One region of the Streptomyces sp. M2CJ-2 genome, then DNA from elsewhere that is predicted to be linked to it. Evidence: predicted binding sites of a transcription regulator. Region 1 holds the regulator's gene; each other region holds the start of a gene.
What was found. The regulator HrcA, encoded in region 1, represses chaperone genes, less so after heat shock. The targets are predictions, from matches to a motif close to TTNGCACTCNGNNNNNCNGAGTGCNAA.
Positions count from the first base shown of each region.

Region 1 (7,575 bases):
GGACGGCCGTGGCGGCGGTGCCCGCGGTGGAGGTGCGCAGGACGCTGCGGCCCAGGCGGTAGGGCTTGGCGCCGGCCTGCGCGAAGAGCGCCAACTCCTCCGGCGAGACCCCGCCTTCGGGGCCGACGACCAGCACGATGCTGCCGGAGCCGGGGAGTTCGGCGGTCGCGAGGGGTTCGGTGCCGCTCTCGTGGAGCACGGCGGCGAAGTCGGCTTCGGCGAGAAGTGAGGCAACCTGCTTGGTCGTCGCCGCGTCCGCGACCTCCGGGAAGCGCGCCCGGCGGGACTGCTTGCCGGCCTCCCGGGCCGTCGCCCGCCACTTGGCGAGGGACTTCAGACCGCGCTCGCCCTTCCACTGCGTGATGCAGCGCGCCGCGGACCACGGCACGATCGCGTCGACGCCGACCTCGGTCATCGTCTCCACGGCCAGCTCGCCCCGGTCGCCCTTGGGCAGTGCCTGGACGACGGTGAGCCGGGGCGACTCCACGGGCTCCTCGACGACGTCCCCGAGGCGCACGATCAGCCGGTCCTTGCCCTCGGTCCCGGTCACCTCGCCCTCGGCCCTGCGGCCCGCGCCGTCGGTGAGGACGACGCTCTCCCCGGCCCGCAGCCGCTTCACGGAGACGGCGTGCCGCCCCTCGGGGCCGTCGAGCACATGGTGTCCGGAGGCGTCCGTGTCGAAGTGCTCCACCACGAAGACCGGCGCGGTCATCCGGCACCCCCCGCCGACAGCTCCGTCCGGGCGGCGGCGAGTTCGGCGACCAGCACCTCCACCAGCTGCCCGGCAGGCAGCTCCCGGGCCATCCGGTGGCCCTGTCCCGCCCACAGTGCCATGCCCTGCGCGTCCCCCGCCTTGGCGGCGGCCCTGCGCAGCGGCGCGGTGAGATGGTGGACGTCCGGGTAGGCGGCGGGCGCGTACGGGCCGTGTTCGCGCAGGAACCGGTTGACCAGGCCGCGGGCCGGGCGTCCCGAGAAGGCGCGGGTCAGTTCGGTGCGGACGTACAGGGGGTCGGTCAGCGCCTGCTTGTGCAGGGCGGGCGCGCCGGACTCGTGGGTGGCGACGAAGGCGGTGCCGAGCTGGGCCGCCCGGGCGCCGACCGCGAGCACCGCGGCGATCTGGCTGCCGCGCATGATGCCGCCGGCGGCGACGATCGGGATGTCCACCGTCTCCCGCACCTCGGCGACCAGGGACAGCAGTCCGACGCCGGAGCCGTCGTTCTCCGGGAGGTCCCGGTGGGTGCCCTGGTGGCCGCCGGCCTCGACGCCCTGCGCGATCACCGCGTCGGCGCCCGCCCGCTCCACGGCCCGCGCCTCCTCGGCGGTGGTGGCGGTGACCAGGGTGAACGTGCCGACGCGGCGCAGGGAGTCCAGGACCTCACGGGTCGGCACTCCGAAGTGGAACGACACCACCGGCACCGGGTTGTCGAGCAGGACGGCGAGTTTGGCGTCGTAGCCGTCGTCGCGGCCGCTGTCGGGGTCGCCGAGCTCGGTCTCGTACCAGGAGGCCTCACCGGCCAGCTGGTGGGCGTAGACGCCGACGGCGGCCGGGTCGGGGGTCTCGGGCTGGGGCATGAAGACGTTGACGCCGAACGGGTGGCCGGTCAGTCCGCGCAGCTGCTTGATCTCCTGGTACATCCCGTCCGCGGTCTTGTACCCGGCGGCCAGGAAACCGAGCCCGCCCGCCTCGGAGACGGCCGCGGCGAGCTGCGGCACGGAGACACCGCCCGCCATGGGGGCCTGCACGACGGGGTGCGGAAGGAGATCGGTGAGCGCCAAGGACATGACGGCATGTTGCCACGTCCTTCGGACATCTCCGAATCGGGGCTCAACCGGCCTTCGCCCTTGGCACGGGCCGTGTCCGGGGCGGCTTCACGGCACCTTCCCGAGCACCTTCAGGACACCTTCCGCAGCACCGCGGGAGCCGTTTCCGGCCCCCGCGCGCAGCACCTCCGGTGTCGTCCTCCGGTGTCGTCCGTCAGCGCCCGTTGAAAGCGTCCTTCAACCGGGAGAACAGCCCCTGCTGCCCCGGCTGGAACTGGCCCAGCGGGCGTTCCTCGCCGCGGAGCTTGGCGAGTTCGCGCAGCAGGCGTTCCTGCTCGGGGTCGAGCTTGCCCGGGGTCTGCACCTCGACGTGCACGACGAGGTCGCCCCGGCCGCCGCCGCGCAGATGCGTGACGCCCCGGCCGTGCAGCGGGATCGACTGGCCGGACTGGGTGCCGGGCCGGATGTCGACCTCCTCCATGCCGTCCAGCGTCTCCAGCGGCACTTTGGTGCCGAGGGCGGCCGCCGTCATCGGGATGGTGACCGTGCAGTGCAGGTCGTCGCCGCGCCGCTGGAAGGTGCTGTGCGGCAGCTCGTGGATCTCGACGTACAGGTCGCCGGCGGGACCGCCGCCGGGGCCGACCTCGCCCTCGCCGGCCAGCTGGATCCGGGTGCCGTTGTCGACACCGGCCGGGATCTTCACGGTCAGGGTGCGGCGGGAGCGGACGCGTCCGTCGCCGGCGCACTCCGGGCACGGGTTCGGGACGACGGTGCCGAAGCCCTGGCACTGCGGGCAGGGGCGCGAGGTCATGACCTGGCCCAGGAAGGACCGGGTGACCTGCGAGACCTCACCGCGGCCGCGGCACATGTCACAGGTCTGCGCGCTGGTCCCCGGCGCGGCGCCCTCACCGCTGCACGTGGTGCACACGATCGCCGTGTCGACCTGGATGTCCTTGGTCGTGCCGAACGCGGCCTCGTCCAGCTCGACCTCGATCCGGATCATCGCGTCCTGGCCGCGGCGGGTGCGCGAGCGCGGACCGCGCTGCGACGCCGTGCCGAAGAACGCGTCCATGATGTCGGAGAAGTTCCCGAAGCCGCCCGCGCCGAAGCCGCCCGCGCCGCCGCCGGCCCCGGCCTGCGAGAGCGGGTCGCCGCCGAGGTCGTAGACCTGCTTCTTCTGCGGGTCCGACAGCACCTCGTAGGCGGCGTTGATCTCCTTGAACCGCTCCTGGGTCTTCGGATCCGGGTTGACGTCCGGATGCAGCTCGCGGGCGAGCCGCCGGAAGGCCTTTTTGATCTCCTCCTGCGAAGCGTCGCGGCGCACGCCGAGTACGGCGTAGTAGTCCGTGGCCACTACGACTCCGCCAGGATCTGTCCGACGTACCGTGCCACTGCGCGTACCGCTCCCATCGTTCCCGGGTAATCCATGCGGGTCGGACCGACCACGCCGAGCTTGGCAACAGCCTCGCCGCCCGAACCGTAGCCCACCGACACCACTGAGGTGGAGTTGAGTCCCTCGTGGGCGTTCTCATGACCGATACGCACGGTCACGCCCGGATCCTTCGCCTCGCCCAGCAGCTTGAGAAGCACGACCTGCTCCTCGAGCGCCTCCAGTACGGGCCGGATCACAAGGGGGAAGTCATGTCCGAAGCGGGTCAGATTGGCGGTACCGCCGATCATCAGCCGCTCCTCGTTGTCCTCGACGAGCGTCTCCAGGAGGGTGGAGAGCACGGTCGAGACCGTACCGCGCTCCTCGAGGTCGAAGGCCTCGGGGAGATCCTCGACGAGAGACGGTACATCGGTGAAACGGCGGCCCGCGACACGGCTGTTGAGCCGCGCCCGCAGATCCCCCAGGGTCGCCTCGCCGATCGGCGCCGGACAGTCGATCATGCGCTGCTCGACCCGCCCGGTGTCCGTGATCAGCACCAGCATGGCGCGCGCGGGCGCCATCGGGAGCAGCTCCACGTGCCGCACGGTCGAGCGGGTCAGCGACGGGTACTGCACGACGGCGACCTGCCGGGTCAGCTGCGCGAGCAGCCGCACCGTGCGGGCCACGACGTCGTCCAGGTCGACGGCGCCCTCGAGGAAGTTCTGGATGGCGCGCCGCTCGGGGGCGGTCATCGGCTTGACGCCGGCGAGCTTGTCCACGAAGAGCCGGTAGCCCTTGTCGGTGGGGATGCGCCCGGCGCTGGTGTGCGGCTGGGCGATGAACCCCTCGTCCTCCAGGGCCGCCATGTCGTTGCGCACGGTGGCCGGGGAGACGCCCAGGTTGTGCCGCTCGGTGAGGGCCTTGGAGCCGACGGGTTCCTCGGTTCCGACGTAGTCCTGGACGATGGCGCGCAACACCTGGAGCCTGCGTTCACTGAGCACGGCGCACACCTCCAGAAGCCTTTCGCCGGTTCGTTCCCTGAATGTCCTGGCACTCTTCGCACGCGAGTGCCAAACTTCCCCGCCCAGTGTACGGCCGGTGGGTACACCCCGGGCAAGGCCGGTCCCACGCCGTCGCGCCGGGGCGGCGTGGGCGATTAGCGTCGCGGTATGACGGTGAGTTGGGAAGAGTCGGGGTGGGAGCGGCTGGCGCCGGGAGTGGGCCGGTGCCGGTTGCCGGTGTGGGACTGCACGACGGGGCTCGTCGTCGGCGCGGGCGCGGCGCTGCTCGTGGACGCCGGTTCGAGCCTGGGCGAGGGCGCCCGGTTGCGGGCACGGGCGCAGGCGCTCGCCGGTGGGCGTGTGACACATCTCGCGCTCACCCACCCCCATTTCGACCATGTGCTGGGGGCGGCGGTGTTCGCGGGCGCGGAGGTGTTCGGCGCGGTGGGCCTGGACACGGTGCTGGCGCGGGGTCGCGAGGAACTGCGCGCGGACGCGGAGCGCGAGGGTCTGGACGCGCGGGCGGCGGAGGAGGCCGTGGACGCGCTGGCGCTGGTCCGCCCCCGGCACATGGTGTCCGGCGAGTGGACGCTCGACCTGGGCGGCGGACGGCAGGCGCTCCTCGCGAACGTGGGCCCCGGGCACACCGCCCACGATCTGGTGGTGCTGGTGCCCGGCGACCCGGAGGTGGTCTTCTGCGGCGACCTGGTGGAGGAGTCCGGCGAGCCGCAGGCCGGGCCCGACGCCGTCCCGTCGCAGTGGCCGGCCGCCCTGGACCGGCTGCTCGCCCTGGGCGGCGAGGACGCGGTGTACGTACCCGGTCACGGAGCGGTGGTGGACGCGGCGTTCGTACGGGCCCAGCGCGACGCCCTCGCGGCTCGTTTCGGCGTGTCGGGCTGATCCTTCGGCCGAACGGGGGCCAGGTTCTCCTATCGTCGTCAGAATGCGCCAGTACTCCCCTGACCTGACCCCCGGGTGGAAGAAGTCCCGGCCCGTCCCCGAGGTTCCGGCCGAGCCCGGGCTGGTCGTGGAGGAGCCCGGCAGCGGATTCTGCGGCGCGGTGATCCGCTGCGAGGCGGGCACGGTGACCCTGGAGGACCGCTTCGGCAAGCACCGGGTCTTCCCGCTGGAGCCGCGCGGCTTCCTGCTGGAGGGCCGCACGGTGACGCTGGTGCGGCCCGCCGCGGGCCCGGCGCGTCCGACCCGTACGGCATCCGGTTCGGTGGCCGTCCCGGGCGCACGCGCGCGCGTGGCGCGCGCCGGGCGCATCTACGTCGAGGGTCGCCACGACGCCGAACTGGTCGAGAAGGTGTGGGGCGACGATCTGCGCGTCGAGGGCGTGGTCGTGGAGTACCTGGAGGGCGTCGACGACCTGCCCGCGATCGTCGACGCGTTCGCGCCGGGCCCGGACGCCCGGCTGGGCGTCCTGGTGGACCACCTGGTGCCGGGTTCGAAGGAGTGGCGCATCGCGGAGTCGGTCACCGGCGAGCACGCCCTGGTGGTGGGCCACCCCTACATCGACGTCTGGGAGGCGGTGAAGCCGTCGTCCCTGGGCATCGAGGCGTGGCCCCGGGTGCCGCACGGCCAGGACTGGAAGACGGGGGTGTGCCGGGCACTGGGCTGGCGCGTGGCCAACACCGGGGAGGCGTGGCAGCGGATCCTCGGCGCGGTGCGCTCGTACCGGGATGTGGAGCCGGCGCTGTTGGGCAGTGTGGAACGGCTCATCGACCATGTGACCGTGCCCTGAGCACTGTCCAGTCGTTGACAGGCTGGGCCTGGTGGGCTGCTCTCCGCCGCTGCGGAGGTGGTCCGTCGATCAACTCGTCGACCCGGCCGAGCAGTGCATGCTCCCCGCTCTCGCGGGGGTCGGCCCCTCAGTCCACCAGGTCCCGCACCACCGCGTCCGCCAGCAGCCTCCCCCGCAGGGTCAGCGCCGCACGCCCCTCGTCGTACGCCCCCTGCCGCAGCAGCCCGTCCGTCAGGGCACGGCGCGCCGCCGCCAGCCCCTCCGCGCGGAGAAGAGCGAGCGGAACCCCTTCCTCCAGCCGCAGCTCCAGCAGAATCCGCTCCACCCGCCGATCCTCGTCCGACAGGACCTCCCGCCCGGCCCCCGGCGACCGCCCCGCCGCCAGCGCAGCCGCGTACGCGCCGGGGTGCTTCACGTTCCACCAGCGCACCCCGCCCACGTGCGAGTGCGCCCCGGGCCCCGCGCCCCACCAGTCCGCGCCGCGCCAGTACAGCTCGTTGTGCAGGCAGCGTCCCGCGTCGGAGGTGGCCCAGTTCGACACCTCGTACCAGTCGAAGCCGGCCGCCGACAGGGCCTCCTCGGCGATCAGGTACCGGTCCGCGTGCACGTCGTCGTCGGTCATCGGCACCTCACCGCGCCGGATGCGACGGGCGAGCTGCGTGCCCTCCTCGACGATGAGCGCGTACGCGGAGACGTGGTCGGGTCCGGCGCCGAGGGCCGCGTCCAGCGAGGCCCGCCAGTCGTCGTCGGACTCGCCGGGGGTGCCATAGATCAGGTCGAGGTTGACGTGCTCGAAGCCCGCCGCCCGCGCCTCGGCGACACACGCTTCCGGGCGGCCGGGAGTGTGTGTGCGGTCGAGGACCTTCAGCACGTGCTGCCGGGCGCTCTGCATGCCGAAGGAGATCCGGTTGAAGCCGCCCGCGCGGAGGGTCGCCAGGTAGGCCGGATCGACCGACTCCGGATTCGCCTCCGTCGTCACCTCCGCGTCCGCCGCCAGCCCGAACTCGTCGCGGATCGCGCCCAGCATCCGTACGAGGTCGTCGGCGGCCAGCAGGGTGGGGGTGCCGCCGCCGACGAACACCGTGCGGACCTCGCGCGGGTCGTCGCCGAGCACCTTGCGGGCCAGGCGGACCTCGTCGATCAGGGTCTCGGCGTAGTTGTCGCGGGAGGCGAGCACGCCGCCGCTGCCGCGCAGCTCGGTGGCGGTGTAGGTGTTGAAGTCGCAGTAGCCGCAGCGGGTCGCGCAGTACGGCACGTGCAGATAGAACCCGAGGGGGCGGCCCGCGGCCCCGTCGAGCGCGGACGCGGGCAGCGCGCCGTCGGCGGGGACGGGCTCGCCGTCGGGGAGTGCGGAAGGCATGTGCCCCATTGTCCCGCACTCGGCCCGTAGGCCGGTCAGTCCGCCTGGAGCACCAGCAGGGCGAGATCGTCCTCCGGTGGCCGCGCCCCGAACTCGTGGACCAGTCGGCTGATGCGTTCCGCTGTCAGGTCGGCGTCCAGCCCGGCGCAGCCGGCCAGCGCGGCGGCGAGTCCGTCGCCGTCGTCGAACTGGCGGGAGCCGGAGCGCCGCTCGGTGACGCCGTCGGTGACGCAGAGCAGGGTGTCGCCGGAGCGCAGCTCGAAGGTGTCGCTGGTGTAGGTGGCGTCCTCGACGACCCCGAGCAGGGTCTGCGACCGGGCCACGGTACGGACCATCC
Region 1 covers NZ_JAESIF010000042.1:1,614-9,188, reverse strand. The annotation lists gene JL475_RS26190 (16S rRNA (uracil(1498)-N(3))-methyltransferase) at 1-712, opposite strand, end outside; gene JL475_RS26185 (nitronate monooxygenase) at 709-1,782, opposite strand; gene dnaJ (molecular chaperone DnaJ) at 1,976-3,115, opposite strand; gene hrcA (heat-inducible transcriptional repressor HrcA) at 3,115-4,131, opposite strand; gene JL475_RS26170 (MBL fold metallo-hydrolase) at 4,300-5,031, shown strand; gene JL475_RS26165 (DUF3097 domain-containing protein) at 5,075-5,878, shown strand; gene hemW (radical SAM family heme chaperone HemW) at 6,006-7,238, opposite strand; gene JL475_RS26155 (ATP-binding SpoIIE family protein phosphatase) at 7,274-7,575, opposite strand, start outside.

Region 2 (7,575 bases), on a different contig from region 1:
GGGTGATCCTCGTCCTGTCCGGCCTCGACGAGTCCGGGCGGGCGTTGCTGACCAGCCGTTCCATCCCGTTCGTGGTGATGGACCCGGCCGGGGACCCGGGCACCGACGTGCCCTCCGTCGGCGCGACCAACTGGCAGGGCGGCCTCGCCGCCACCCGGCATCTGGTCGAGCTGGGGCACACCAGGATCGGGGCGATCAGCGGCCCCTCGCGGATGATGTGCAGCCGCGCCCGCGTCGACGGTTACCGGGCGGCGCTGGAGACCGGCGGGCTTCCGGTGGATCCCGGGCTGATCATGCCCGGCGACTTCCACCACGAGACCGGTTACCGCCAGGGCCTCGCCCTGCTGCGCCGCGAGGACCGGCCCACGGCGGTCTTCGCCGGCAACGACCTCCAGGCACTCGGTCTCTACGAGGCCGCGCGTGAGCTGGGCCTGCGGATTCCCGAGGACCTGAGCGTGGTCGGGTTCGACGATCTGCCGGTGGCCCGTTGGGTGGGGCCGCCGCTGACGACCGTACGGCAGCCGCTGACCGAGATGGCCGAGGCGGCGGCCAGGCTGGTCCTCGACCTGGGCAAGGGCGAGGGCGCGGCGGCCGCGACCCGGGTGGAACTGGCCACGAGTCTGGTGGTGCGCAGCAGCACGGGAGCGCCGCCGGCCGGGATCTGACTGTTCTCGGTCACTCCGGGGCTCCGGTGGGGCCCGGGGGCCGGGGATCTCGACGGCCGGGAGAGGTGGGCGGGAGACCCGAGGGGCCATGATCACCCGATCGGCTGAACGGCACTGATCACGGCGCGTGGAGGCTCTTCGTGACCGTAGCGTCGCGGTGTCGCTTGTGCCGCAGTGGCGCCCGCGCCCACACTTGAAGGAGGAGGTGCTTCTCGATGAGCGCTCTCGCAGAAGAGGTGGCCCCAGTGGCGTACAAGCCTGTTTCCGAGCCGGGTTCTGACCTGGACGAGGTCCTGTGGCAGGCGTGGAAGGCCATGGATCTCCCCGAGGGCTACCGGGCCGAGATCATCGAAGGGTCCATCGAGGTGTCGCCTACCGGTCGTCGTCGTCATGGCGTGCTCGTCAACCGTCTCCGCCGCGCGCTGGACGCCCACTTGGGGGAAAGCGGTTACGCGGCCCTCCAGGACGTCAACGTCATCCACCGTCAGAAGGCCTGGGTCCCCGACCTGTTCGTGGCCCCCCTCGATCTCGACGAGATCCCCGACGAGGACGGTCTCGGTGTGGACGCCGCCGGGGTCGAGATGGTCGTCGAGGTCACCTCGCCCGGCCACCGGAACCTCCGGCGCGACCGCGTCCGCAAGTGCCGGGAGTACGCCCGCGCCGGGATTCCGGTGTACGTGATCGTCGACGACTTCGACGACGAGGGGGCCGTGCTCGTCCTGACGTCCCCCGACCCCAAGAAGGCCAAGTACGCCGACGAGCACCGCGTTCCCTACGGCACCGACGCGGTGATCCCGGAGGGGCCGACCAAGGGTTTCGCCGTCGGCAAGGCGATCGTCGGGGCCTGAACCGGCCCCGCGGGCCTCACCGGACCGGCCTGCGGGCCTCACCGCACCGGGTGCCCCAGCAGCATCGTCGGGGCGCCCGCGACGCGGGTGAGGAAGACCGTGACGGACCCGGGGCCGTGGGGTTTGGGCAGGACCTTGCGGCGGAGTTCCTCCGGTTCCACCGCCGAGCCGCGCTTCTTGACGGTCAGCGTGCCGATCCGGCGCTCACGCAGCAGCGCCTTCAGCTTCTTGACGTTGAAGGGAAGCCGGTCGGTGATCTCGTAGGCGGTGGCGTACGGGGTGGGGCGGTGCTCGTCGGCGGTGACGTAGGCGATGGTCGGGTCGATGAGCCCGCCGTCGAGCTGTTCGGCGACCTCGGCGACGAGATGGGCGCGGATGACGGCGCCGTCGGGCTCGTACAGGTACCGGCCGGGCGGGCGGACTTCGGGATTCGGCAGCCCGCGGGAGAGGAGCGTGCGCGGGCCGGGCAGCAGGGTCGCTCGGATCGCCGGGGCCGCGCCCTCCGGCCCGGCGGCGGCCGTCCGCCCGTCGCCGAACCACAGCACCGCCTCCTTCACCTCCCCGCCGTCCGAGATCCACTCGGCCTCCGCGTCGGCGGGGACGGCCTCGTGCGGGATGCCCGGTGCGATCTTCAGCGCGGCGGCGCGGGGTGCCCTGCGGGCCGCCTCGATCGCCCAGGACAGCGGCGGTGAGTAGGCCTCGGGATCGAAGACGCGACCGCGGCCGCCACGCCGGGCCGGATCGACGAAGACGGCGTCGTAACCGGACGGGTCCACCTCCGTGACGTCGGCCTCCCGCACCTCGATCAGCTCGGCCAGGCCCAGTTCGTCCGCGTTCGCGCGGGCCGCCGCCGCGGTGAGCGGGTCCCGGTCCACCGCCAGTACCCGGATCCCGGCGCGGGCCAGCGCGATCGCGTCCCCGCCGATCCCGCAGCACAGGTCGGCCACCGAGGTCACGCCCGACTCCTTCAGCCGCCGCGCCCGGTACGCCGCCACGCTCGCCCGGGTCGACTGCTCGACTCCGTTCGGCGTGAAGAACATGCGCGCGGCGTCCTGGGCCCCGAACTTCGCCACCGCCCGCTGCCGCAGGCGCGCCTGACCGAGTGCCGCCGAGACCAGTTCCGCCGGATGCTCGCGGCGCAGCCGGGTCGCGACGGCGAGCTCTTGCGCCGGGTCGGTGTCGCGCACCTCGTCGAGGAGGGCGCGGCCCTCGGGGGTGAGGAGCGGGGCGAGGGGTGAGGCGGGGAGGGGGGTGCGGTCGTTCACCGGCCCATTGTGGGTCAGGCGCGGGCCGGCTGTGGGCCAGTCGGTGGACGGTGTGCCGTCTGCCGCGGTGTCGGGCCGGCTCCAGGGCGGTGGACTGCGAGGATCCGACCCCATGCGAGTAATAGGACAAAATTATAAAAGTCGGTCACTGTGTGGTGTGCGGGCCGGTGCCGCCGTACTCACCCTCGCGACCATCGCCTCTCTCGTCGCGGGCTGCGGAAAGGACTCCGCCGCCCCGGACCCGGCTGCGGGCGGTCGGCAGCCCCTCGCCGCGCCCCCGGCCCGCGAGCGCGACTCCCACGCCGCCGAACTGCGCGCCGCGCACGCCGCGCGGGTGGCCGCCGCGAAGCGCTGGGGGCTCGAGCGGGTGCCCCGGACCGCTCCGCCGGCGCCCGGGAAGAAGCCGAGGATCGCCACCCGTAAGGGCTTCGAGGTCGACGGCCACCGGAGACTGGGCCTTCCCCCGGTCTTCACCACCGTCCCCACGGACGAGAAGGTCGTCTTTCTCACCGTCGACGACGGCGCCGAGAAGGACCCCGCGTTCCTGCGCATGATGAGCGAGCTGAAGATCCCGTACACCGCGTTCCTCAGCGACTACGTCATCAAGGAGGACTACGGCTACTTCGAGGAGATGCAGGACCGGGGTGTCGGCCTGAACAACCACACCCTGAACCACCCGCCCCTGCGCGGCCTGCCCTACGCCCGTCAGAAGCGCGAGATCTGCGGCATGCAGGACGTCCTCGAGGAGCGGTACGGCCGTCGCCCCGTCCTGTTCCGCCCGCCGTTCGGCAGCTACGACAAGAACACCCTGCGCGCGGCCGAGTCCTGCGGCATCGAGTACGTCCCGCTGTGGAACGAGGAGGTCTTCGTCGACCGCTGGGACTACCGCGAGGGGGACGGGGCGCTGCACCCCGGCGACATCGTCCTCACCCACTTCCGGGGCCGGAACGAGTGGAAGGGCACGATGCCCGACATGATCCGCCGCTTCCTGGACAAGGTCACGGCCGAGGGGTACGCGGTGGGGCGCCTGGAGGACTACTTGTGATCCGGTGGGGGGCGGCCGTGGCGGTTCTCCTGGCGGTGCTGGCGGTGCTGGCGGGTTGCGGCCCGTCGGCCGGGCGGCCGGCCGTGGGCCCTGCCGGCCGAGGGGGTGAGGGCACCGGGGGTGCGGCTGACGGAGCGGGCCGGTCACCCGACCGCGTCCCGCCCGTCGTGGACCGGGTCCCGACCCGGGACGGGGTCGTCTTCCTGACCTACGACGACGGCGCCGAACGCGACCCCCGTTTCATCGACCTCGTACGGCAACGCCGCCTTCCCGTCAGCATGTTCCTCACGGACAGTGTGGTGGGGCCGGGCTACGGCCACTTCGCCCGCCTGCGTTCGGTCGGTGCGAGCCTGCAGAACCACACCCTCGACCACCCCGCCCTGCGCGGCCTGCCCTACGCCGGTCAGCGCGCCGAGATCTGCGGCCAGCAGCGCAAGCTCCGGTCCCGTTTCGGTATCCGTCCCCACCTCTTCCGCCCGCCCTACGGCACGTACGACGCCACGACCCTCCGCGCCGCCGCCGACTGCGGCATCGCGGCGGTCGTGCTCTGGCGGGTGACGCTGGAGGGCGACGGCACCCTCACGTACGCCCGCGGCGCCCGCCGCCTGGGCCCCGGCGACATCGTCTCCGTCCCCGCCGGCGAGGCCCCGCCCCTGACTCTGGCGGAACGGACGACACGTTTGCTGCGCGAGCTGGAGGAGCAGGGGTTGAGGGTCGGAAGGCTGGAGGACTACGTCCGGCACCGGTGAGCACCCGGCCCGTCCGGGGGTGCCCCCAGGGGGCGTCGGGGCGCCGGACGGCTGCGCACACCCGTACGAGCAACGCGTTCCACCGCCGACGCGCCGCAGGGAATTGGCACTCCGCTTGACCGAGTGCTAATCGCGGTCATAGTCTCGGGTCTGGCACTCCCCCCTGGAGAGTGCCAACACACGCGACGGGCAGGTCCGGCACCCGCGACGACGGATCGACCTGGTCGCCACCTCAGACAGTTAACCCCGTGAGATCTCCGAAGGGGGAGGTCGGATCGTGACGACCGCCAGCTCCAAGGTTGCCATCAAGCCGCTCGAGGACCGCATCGTGGTCCAGCCGCTCGACGCCGAGCAGACCACGGCTTCGGGCCTGGTCATTCCGGACACCGCCAAGGAGAAGCCCCAGGAGGGCGTTGTCCTGGCCATCGGTCCGGGCCGCATCGAGGACGGCAAGCGCGTCGAACTCGACGTGAAGGTCGGCGACGTCGTGCTCTACAGCAAGTACGGCGGCACCGAGGTGAAGTACAACAACGAGGAGTACCTCGTTCTCTCGGCCCGCGACGTTCTCGCGATCATCGAGAAGTAAGTCACCTCGTAGCACATTTGCTCCGAAACTGCGCCCCTGGTCCCGATATGCTCACCGAGCCGGGCGCCCGGGGCGCAGTGATTTTTCACCCCTGATTTCCGAGAGGGCTCCCGCTGCCATGGCGAAGATCCTGAAGTTCGACGAGGACGCCCGTCGCGCCCTTGAGCGCGGCGTCAACAAGCTTGCCGACACGGTGAAGGTGACGATCGGCCCCAGGGGCCGCAACGTCGTCATCGACAAGAAGTTCGGCGCCCCCACCATCACCAACGACGGTGTCACGATCGCCCGCGAGGTCGAGGTCGAGGACCCGTACGAGAACCTCGGCGCCCAGCTGGTCAAGGAGGTGGCGACCAAGACCAACGACATCGCGGGTGACGGTACGACCACCGCGACCGTGCTGGCCCAGGCCCTGGTCCGCGAGGGCCTGAAGAACGTCGCCGCCGGCGCCTCCCCGGCCGCCCTGAAGAAGGGCATCGACGCCGCCGTCGCCGCGGTCTCCGAGGACCTCCTCGCCTCGGCGCGCCCGATCGACGAGAAGTCGGACATCGCCGCCGTCGCCGGGCTGTCCGCCCAGGACCAGCAGGTCGGCGAGCTCATCGCCGAGGCGATGGACAAGGTCGGCAAGGACGGTGTCATCACCGTCGAGGAGTCCAACACCTTCGGTCTGGAGCTGGACTTCACCGAGGGCATGGCCTTCGACAAGGGCTACCTGTCGCCGTACTTCGTGACGGACCAGGAGCGCATGGAAGCCGTCCTGGACGACCCGTACATCCTCATCACGCAGGGCAAGGTCGGCTCCATCGCCGAGCTGCTGCCGCTGCTGGAGAAGGTCATCCAGGCCAACGCCTCCAAGCCGCTGCTGATCATCGCCGAGGACGTCGAGGGCGAGGCCCTGTCGACCCTGGTCGTCAACAAGATCCGCGGCACGTTCAACGCCGTCGCGGTCAAGGCCCCCGGCTTCGGTGACCGCCGCAAGGCGATGCTGCAGGACATGGCCGTCCTCACCGGCGCCACGGTCGTCTCCGAGGAGGTCGGCCTCAAGCTCGACCAGGTCGGCCTGGACGTGCTGGGCTCCGCCCGCCGCGTCACCGTCACCAAGGACGACACCACGATCGTCGACGGTGCCGGCAAGAAGGAGGACGTGACCGGTCGCGTCGGCCAGATCAAGGCCGAGATCGAGACCACCGACTCCGACTGGGACCGCGAGAAGCTCCAGGAGCGCCTCGCGAAGCTGGCCGGCGGCGTGTGCGTCATCAAGGTCGGCGCCGCCACCGAGGTGGAGCTGAAGGAGAAGAAGCACCGTCTGGAGGACGCCATCTCCGCGACCCGCGCCGCGGTCGAGGAAGGCATCGTCTCCGGTGGTGGCTCCGCGCTCGTCCACGCCGTCAAGGTCCTCGAGGGCAACCTCGACAAGACCGGTGACGAGGCCACCGGTGTCGCGGTCGTCCGCCGCGCCGCCGTCGAGCCGCTGCGCTGGATCGCCGAGAACGCCGGCCTCGAGGGCTACGTCATCGTCTCCAAGGTCGCCGAGCTCGAGAAGGGCAGCGGCTACAACGCCGCCACCGACGAGTACGGCGACCTGATCAAGGCCGGCGTCATCGACCCGGTCAAGGTCACCCGCTCCGCCCTGGAGAACGCCGCCTCCATCGCCTCCCTGCTGCTCACGACCGAGACCCTGGTCGTCGAGAAGAAGGAAGACGAGGAGCCGGCCGCCGGTGGCCACGGCCACGCCCACTGAGCCACGCGCTCGCAGGAGGCCCCCGTTCCGGTTCCGGAGCGGGGGCCTTCCCCGTGCGGTCAGCCGTCCTGTCGCAGCGGGAACCGGCCCCGGACTCCCCAGTTCTGTCTCCAGGGGAAAGCAGCTTCGTGTGATGCTCAGGAGCCCCCAGCTCCGGTGTCGCCTCCCGCAGTACGGTGAGAGCGTCGTCGAGGGCGCGTTGCATCCGCCCCCGGGCTCCTGCCGCCGCCAGGGTTTCGAGCGCGTCGAGGCGACGCTCCTCGTCGCGGTCGCCGGGGAACCCGGACGCTTCGAGGCGCATGGCCGCCAGGTCGACCTCGTCGGGGTGGTGGCGGCACATGCCCCCGGAGGGTTCCAGCATCGAACGCGGCAGGTCAGCGCGGTCCGCGACCGGGGCCGGCAGGATCCGCCTCATGGCCGAATGGGTGCCGAGGACGGTGATCGACATGGCCCCGATGTTGGAATTCGACGCAACGTCAAGGCCGAACCTTTGGCGCTCTCCGTCGAAGTACGGCCGACATGCCGTCACCCGGTCCCGTCGTGACCGGGGGTGCGCCGCTGCGTGGGAGTCCGGAGCCGAGCAGGCGTGCCGCGTGAGTGGCCTGCTTGCTACGAGCGCATTTCCAGGGCGATGCGCGGGGACAGCGCGCGGAGGAAGTCGGGCGCGTCGAAGATCTCG
Region 2 covers NZ_JAESIF010000003.1:203,986-211,560, forward strand. The annotation lists gene JL475_RS05335 (LacI family DNA-binding transcriptional regulator) at 1-665, shown strand, start outside; gene JL475_RS05340 (Uma2 family endonuclease) at 881-1,513, shown strand; gene JL475_RS05345 (class I SAM-dependent methyltransferase) at 1,552-2,778, opposite strand; gene JL475_RS05350 (polysaccharide deacetylase family protein) at 2,936-3,823, shown strand; gene JL475_RS05355 (polysaccharide deacetylase family protein) at 3,820-4,572, shown strand; gene groES (co-chaperone GroES) at 4,850-5,158, shown strand; gene groL (chaperonin GroEL) at 5,277-6,896, shown strand; partial or broken gene JL475_RS05370 (saccharopine dehydrogenase) at 7,506-7,575, opposite strand, start outside.
Region 2: the regulator HrcA is predicted to act here: its motif matches at 4,676-4,702, upstream of groES (co-chaperone GroES).

Region 3 (7,575 bases), on a different contig from region 1:
GCGAGAAGTGGCCGATGTGCAGGTCGGGGCGGAGCTCCCGGAGCAGCCCCGGGACGAGCGTCAGGTGGTAGTCCTGCACCACCACCGCGGCCCCCCGCGCCGCCTCCTCGGCCAGCGCCTCGGCGAAGGCCCGGTTGTAGGCCTCGTAGGAGGCCCACTGCCGCCGGAACTCCGCGTCGAAGACGGGCTCCACCGGCGTCTGGTACAGCATGTGGTGCACGAACCACAGCACCGAGTTGGCGATGCCGTTGTACGCGTCGGCGTGCACGTCCGCCGGGATGTCCAGCATCCGCACGCCGTCCTCGCCGACCCCGCGCCGCACGGCCTCACGGTCGCCGTCGGACAGAGCCGAGCACACCCACAGCGACCCCGCGTCCGGCCCGATCGCCGACAGCCCGGACACCAGCCCGCCGCCACCGCGACTGGCCCGCAGCGAACCGTCCTCCTCCACCGTGTACGAAACGGGGCCGCGATTCGACGCGACCAGCACCCGAGCACCCTGCATGGAAGCCATACGCCTCACTCGATCTCCTCGCCCATGCTATTTTTCCCTTTGTCCCATAAGGGATCGGTTCGGGCTGGACCGCAATCCTTGGATTGGAAGCCCCTTCCTTCGGGCAGGGAGCGGAGTCACACGCCTCAACCTAGCCCGTCGCTGATGCGCTCAAACGCACGATGCGACGGTATGAGAGGCGCCCTGGCGTCACGGGCCCCATGCGGCGTGGCGCACACGTTGACGCCGCGTGGCGGAAGTTCTTGCCACGCGGCGAGCGCGCTCAGGCCACCCGGCGGGACCGGTACTCGGCCATCTCCGTCATCGGGGGGCGTTCCTCGGTGTCCACCGAGTGGGTGCGGGGCTCGAAGGTGGCGCCGTTGCGTTCGAACTGGGTGAGCGCGGGGCGGATCAGGTGGCCGCGGGCCAGGCGGAGCTGGGCGGTGCGGTAGATTGCGGCGGCCATGCGGCCGAGGGCCTGGCCGTCCTGGTGGCGGTGCTTGCGGACGCCGACGTCGACCTGGGCGAGGGCGTCCAGCCCCACCAGGTGCAGGGCGTCGACCAGCATGCCCAGCTCCACGCCGTAGCCGACGGGGAAGGGCAGCCGTTCCAGGAGCGAGCGCCGGGCCGCGTACTCGCCGCCGAGCGGCTGGACGAAGCCGGCCAGCTGCGGCCAGTGCATGTTGAGCAGCGGGCGAGCCATCAGCTCCGTGACCCTGCCGCCCTGACCGGCCGTGGCGGCGGTGCCGGCCGTGCCCCCGCCGGACACCGTGAAGGGACGGTCGTACATCGCCTTCACCAGGTGGACGTCCGGATCGGTGAGCAGTGGGCCGACGATGCCGGAGACGAAGTCGGCGGAGAACTCCCGGAGGTCCGCGTCGACGAAGCAGACGATGTCCCCCCGGGTGACGAGCAGGGAGCGCCACAGCACCTCGCCCTTGCCGGGCACGGCGGGGAGGCGGGGCAGGATCGTGTCCCGGTGCACCACCGTCGCGCCCGCCGCCGCGGCCACCTCGGACGTGCGGTCGGACGAGCCGGAGTCCACGACCACGATCTCGTCGACCAGCGGGGCCCGGAGCATCAGCTCGTGCCGGACGACCCCGACGATCTCACCGACCGTCGCCTCCTCGTTGAGCGCGGGCAGCACCACGCTCACCGTCCGGCCCGTGGCGCGCTTCGCGGCCAGGACGCGGTGCAGCGGGCGGTCGGCCACGGACCAGGAGCGGTCGGCCAGCCAGCGCTCGACTTCTTCCAGCACGGTCTGCGGCTCCTCACCTCTGTGATCCATACACCTGACACCTGTTGATCCATCTCGCGGTTCGGACGCGCACTCTTTGTCGTCCTGGCCGTCGGTTACAGTCTTGAACAACGCGGACGCCCCTTGCACACCGGGGGTCACGACCCCCCTCGCGTCCGCGGCGCGCGAGCGCACAACCGCATGACACACAACCGAATACAGCTCATCCAGAGGGGCAGAGGGATACGGCCCGATGAAGCCCCGGCAACCCTCCAGCCGGTTCTCGTGGATCACCGTCGATCGACGATCGCAGCGGAACACCGAACGCTGATCGCTGATCGTCCACGCGAGGCTCCCGGCTAGGGAAGGTGCCAAGTCCGTCTCACGACGAAACACGTCGTGAGGAAGATGAGGAGAAAGGGCCTCGCCTCACATGGCTGTGCAGACCGTCGCAAGCACCACCGGATCCACCGCTGAATCCGTCAACGGATCAGCCGCGCCCTCCGTCGATCTCGGCCCCGCCGCCGCGCTGTCCTGCCGCGAATGCGGCCACCGCGTCCCCCTCGGACCCGTCTTCGCGTGCGAGGAGTGTTTCGGTCCGCTGGAGATCGCCTACGACTTCTCGGGCTACGACACCGAGGAACTCCGCCGGCGCATCGAGGCGGGCCCCGCGAACATCTGGCGCTACGCGCCCCTGCTGCCCGTCCCCGCCGACGTGGCGACCAAGCCGAACATCAACCCCGGCTGGACCCAGCTCGTCCAGGCCGACAACCTCGCCCGCGAACTCGGCGTCACCGGCGGCCTGTACGTCAAGGACGACTCCGGCAACCCGACCCACTCCTTCAAGGACCGGGTCGTCGCCCAGGCCCTGGAGGCCGCCCGCGCCTTCGGCTTCACCACCCTGTCCTGCTCCTCCACGGGCAACCTCGCCGGTGCCGTCGGCGCCGCCGCCGCCCGCGCCGGCCTGCGCTCCTGCGTGTTCATCCCGCACGACCTGGAGCAGGGCAAGGTCGTCATGGCCGCCGTCTACGGCGGTGAACTCGTCGGCATCGAGGGCAACTACGACGACGTGAACCGCTTCTGCTCCGAGCTGATCGGCGACCCGGCCGGCGAGGGCTGGGGCTTCGTCAACGTCAACCTGCGGCCGTACTACGCCGAGGGCTCCAAGACCCTCGCGTACGAGATCTGCGAGCAGCTCGGCTGGCGGCTGCCCGACCAGCTCGTCGTTCCCATAGCCTCCGGCTCGCAGCTCACGAAGATCGACAAGGGGCTGCAGGAACTGATCCGGCTCGGCCTCGTCGAGGACAAGCCGTACAAGATCTTCGGCGCGCAGGCCGAGGGCTGCTCGCCGGTGTCGACCGCGTACAAGGCGGGCCACGACGTCGTCCGGCCGCAGAAGCCGAAGACCATCGCCAAGTCGCTCGCCATCGGCAACCCGGCCGACGGCCCGTACGTCCTGGACATCGCGCGCCGCACCGGCGGCGCGGTGGAGGACGTGACGGACGAGCAGGTCGTGGAGGCCATCCGGCTGCTCGCCCGGACCGAGGGCATCTTCGCCGAGACCGCGGGCGGTGTGACCGTCGGCGTCACGAAGAAGCTGATCGAGAACGGCCTCCTGGACCCGTCCCTGACCACCGTCGTCCTCAACACCGGCGACGGCCTCAAGACCCTGGACGCGGTGGCCGACACCGGCCTGACCGCCACCATCCGCCCCAACCTCGAGTCGTTCCGAGAGGCCGGCCTCGCCTGACCTCCTCCTCGCCGGTCCCGAGGAGGCCGGCGGTCGCCCGCCGGGCATCGTGCCTCACGGCCGACCGCCCCCGGGACGCACCTGAGCCGAGGTCCCGCACCGGCTCCACAGGCCGACACCGCCGACCCGGCGGCCGACACGCAGAGTATTCCCATCGTCACTGGAGGTCGAGTCGCATGAGCGTGACCGTTCGCATCCCCACCATCCTGCGCACCTACACCGGCGGCAAGGCCGAGGTGGACGCCGAGGGGGCGACCCTCGGCGACGTCATCGCCGACCTGGAGAAGAACCACACCGGGATCTCCGCCCGGGTCCTGGACGACCAGGGCAAGCTGCGCCGTTTCGTCAACGTCTACGTCAACGACGACGACGTCCGTTTCGAGCAGGGTCTGGAGACGGTGACCCCGGACGGTGCCGGTGTGTCGATCATCCCGGCCGTCGCCGGCGGTTGATCATTACCCTCGGTAATTGATGTGACCGGGTGTTCATCGTGTTGCCCCCTCCGCGAGAGAAGCGGAGGGGGCAATTCCATGGGGTTGAGCGCGATAGGGTTGGGGAACGCGGTCCCGACTCCCCGTTCTGGAACCGTCAATTCCTGCCGCACACCCGACTGGATACAGCCAAAGTCTGGGCCACTTCTGCGGCATTTGCGGGCTTTGCCCGGCCTGACTTGCCCTGAAATCAGGTGAATTCCCGTCACATTCCGGACTGGTGCCGTCCAGATTTCTCGTCCGATTGACCTGTTGCAGAGGGCAGTTGGACGGATACATTCGGCCGCGGTCGACGCGTTCCGGCGCACGCCCCCGATCGTCGGGGGGTGAGGTCTGACCCGGATCCGCGAAGTGTGGATCTGTGCAAGGGCCAGTAATAGGGGAGTTAGGCATGGCTCAGGGCACCGTCAAGTGGTTCAACGCGGAGAAGGGGTACGGCTTCATCGCGGTCGACGGTGGTGCGGATGTTTTCGTCCACTACAGCGCGATCCAGATGGACGGCTACCGCACCCTCGAAGAAGGCCAGCGGGTCGAGTTCGAGATCTCGCAGGGCCAGAAGGGCCCGCAGGCCGACATGGTTCGTCTCAGCGCCTGAACGCGCTACCCACCGCAAGAATTTCCTGCTGGCGAAGGGTCCGCACCCCCGGGGTGCGGACCCTTCGCCGTGCCGGGGACCGGGTGGTGGCCGGCGCCCGGGGGTGTTCGCGCGCGGCTGACTCCCCGGGGCGATCCCCCGGAGGCGCTTGCGCCCGCCCGTCACCCGACCACCACCCCTCATCGGTCCCGCTTCGCGGGAGCGCCTTGCACTCGAGTGGGTCGAGTGCTAATCATTGGCGTTAGCACTCTGAAGGTGAGAGTGACAACGTAAGGACCGGGTCGGTGAGGCCCGCAGGCCGGTGGGGCAAGGAACCACCGGTTCTGTGAGCCGTCCGTCGCGGGCGCGGGCGCGGTCCGAAGTAATCACCCCCAGTCCTGGAGGGACCACTTCACATGGCCAAGATCATCGCGTTCGACGAGGAGGCGCGGCGCGGCCTCGAGCGCGGCATGAACCAGCTCGCGGACGCCGTCAAGGTGACGCTCGGCCCCAAGGGCCGCAACGTCGTCCTCGAGAAGAAGTGGGGCGCCCCCACGATCACCAACGATGGTGTGTCCATCGCCAAGGAGATCGAGCTCGAGGACCCGTACGAGAAGATCGGCGCCGAGCTGGTCAAGGAAGTCGCCAAGAAGACGGACGACGTCGCCGGTGACGGTACGACCACCGCGACCGTCCTCGCCCAGGCCCTGGTCAAGGAGGGCCTGCGCAACGTAGCCGCCGGCGCCAACCCGATGGCCCTCAAGCGCGGTATCGAGAAGGCCGTCGAGGCCGTCTCCGGTGCCCTGCTGGAGCAGGCGAAGGACGTCGAGACCAAGGAGCAGATCGCCTCCACGGCCTCCATCTCCGCCGCCGACACCCAGATCGGCGAGCTCATCGCCGAGGCCATGGACAAGGTCGGCAAGGAAGGCGTCATCACCGTCGAGGAGTCCCAGACCTTCGGTCTGGAGCTGGAGCTCACCGAGGGTATGCGCTTCGACAAGGGCTACATCTCGGCGTACTTCGCCACCGACATGGAGCGTATGGAGGCGTCGCTCGACGACCCGTACATCCTGATCGCCAACTCCAAGATCGGCAACGTCAAGGACCTGCTGCCGCTCCTGGAGAAGGTCATGCAGTCGGGCAAGCCGCTGCTGATCATCGCCGAGGACGTCGAGGGCGAGGCCCTGTCGACCCTGGTGGTCAACAAGATCCGCGGCACCTTCAAGTCCGTCGCCGTCAAGGCCCCGGGCTTCGGCGACCGCCGCAAGGCGATGCTGAACGACATCGCCATCCTCACGGGCGGCGAGGTCATCTCCGAAGAGGTCGGCCTCAAGCTGGAGAACACCGGCCTCGAGCTGCTCGGCAAGGCCCGCAAGGTCGTCATCACCAAGGACGAGACCACCATCGTCGACGGTGCCGGCTCCTCGGAGCAGGTCCAGGGCCGCGTCAACCAGATCCGCGCCGAGATCGAGAACAGCGACTCGGACTACGACCGCGAGAAGCTGCAGGAGCGCCTGGCGAAGCTCGCCGGCGGTGTCGCGGTCATCAAGGCCGGTGCCGCCACCGAGGTCGAGCTCAAGGAGCGCAAGCACCGCATCGAGGACGCCGTTCGCAACGCGAAGGCGGCCGTCGAGGAGGGCATCGTCGCCGGTGGTGGCGTGGCCCTGCTCCAGGCCTCCCAGGTGTTCGAGAAGCTGGAGCTCGAGGGTGACGAGGCGACCGGCGCCAACGCCGTGAAGCTCGCGCTCGAGGCCCCGCTGAAGCAGATCGCCGTCAACGCCGGCCTCGAGGGCGGCGTCGTGGTGGAGAAGGTGCGCAACCTGACCCCGGGTCACGGCCTGAACGCCGCGACCGGCGACTACGTCGACCTGGTCAAGGAAGGCATCATCGACCCGGCCAAGGTGACGCGCTCCGCGCTGCAGAACGCCGCGTCGATCGCCGCGCTGTTCCTCACCACCGAGGCCGTCATCGCCGACAAGCCGGAGAAGGCCGCCGCGGCCGCTCCGGGCGGCATGCCGGGCGGTGACATGGACTTCTGAGCCTGACTCACCTCAGGTTCGGACCCGGTCCGTCAGTGCCGAGGGCGGCACTCCCTGTTTCCGACAGGGGGTGCCGCCCTCGGGCGTTTCCGGGTTTCCGGGTTTCCGCGTTTCTGCGGTTTCATGAGTGGGGCTCGCCCGGGTTCCCGGTCCTCTTCCGGTACTCCCAGTGGAAGCAGGACGCCTACGACTCCCGTCTCGCCGAGACCCCCGAGGAACTGGAGGCGATCCTCGCCCCGCTCGTGGCGGCCGGAGTTCGAGGGCTCGGACGTCAACTGCCCGTCGCTAAAGCGACGGGCTTGCACAACGGGCATCACTGGCTGTGATGCTGCGTTTGCGTCCAGCCCCGTCCCGCTGGCGCGGGAGCGAGGCGGGGGCCGTTGACGGGGCCCCGCGTCGCCACAACTCCCACGCCCGGGCGCGGATGTTGCGGGAGCTGTTCCGGTCCGCGTGATCAACGAATCCGCAGGACCGGCAGGCGAACCGGGCCTGTGAGACCCGGTTCGCCTGGTCGAGGTGCCCGCACTCGGCACAGGTGCGGGAGGTGTACGCCGGATCGACGTGCACCACCGGTACCCCCGCCCGGCGGGCCTTGTACGCGATGAACGTCCCCAGCTGGGCGAAGGCCCAGCTGGAGTGGGTGGCCCGTTGGGGCCTGCGAAGCCGTACCCGTCCGCGGATGCCCGTCAGGTCCTCCAGGGCGATCCCGCGGCCGGTGCGTTCTGCCTCGGCCACCACACGTTTCGCGATCTTGTGGTTGATGTCCTTCGCCCGCCGGGCCTCCTTGCCGCGGCGCCTCTTCAGCCGGCGCCGGGCGGACGGGGTGTTCTTCTGCTGCAGTTTGGTGCGCAGCTCGCGTTCCCGGGTGCGGATGCGGTTGAGTTCCCGGCCGGCCATGATCTCGCCGTCCGAGGTGGTGGCGATGTTGACGATGCCCAGGTCGATGCCGAGGAAGTCCACCGGCTCCGTGTTCAGCGGCGCCTCGGGCACC
Region 3 covers NZ_JAESIF010000017.1:56,549-64,123, forward strand. The annotation lists gene JL475_RS15890 (trehalose-6-phosphate synthase) at 1-514, opposite strand, end outside; gene JL475_RS15895 (glucosyl-3-phosphoglycerate synthase) at 777-1,751, opposite strand; SAM riboswitch class I at 1,951-2,145, shown strand; gene thrC (threonine synthase) at 2,164-3,480, shown strand; gene JL475_RS15905 (ubiquitin-like small modifier protein 1) at 3,657-3,932, shown strand; gene JL475_RS15910 (cold-shock protein) at 4,363-4,566, shown strand; gene groL (chaperonin GroEL) at 4,962-6,584, shown strand; partial or broken gene JL475_RS40000 (NADH:flavin oxidoreductase/NADH oxidase) at 6,719-6,826, shown strand; gene JL475_RS15920 (RNA-guided endonuclease TnpB family protein) at 6,870-7,575, opposite strand, start outside.
Region 3: the regulator HrcA is predicted to act here: its motif matches at 4,772-4,798, upstream of groL (chaperonin GroEL).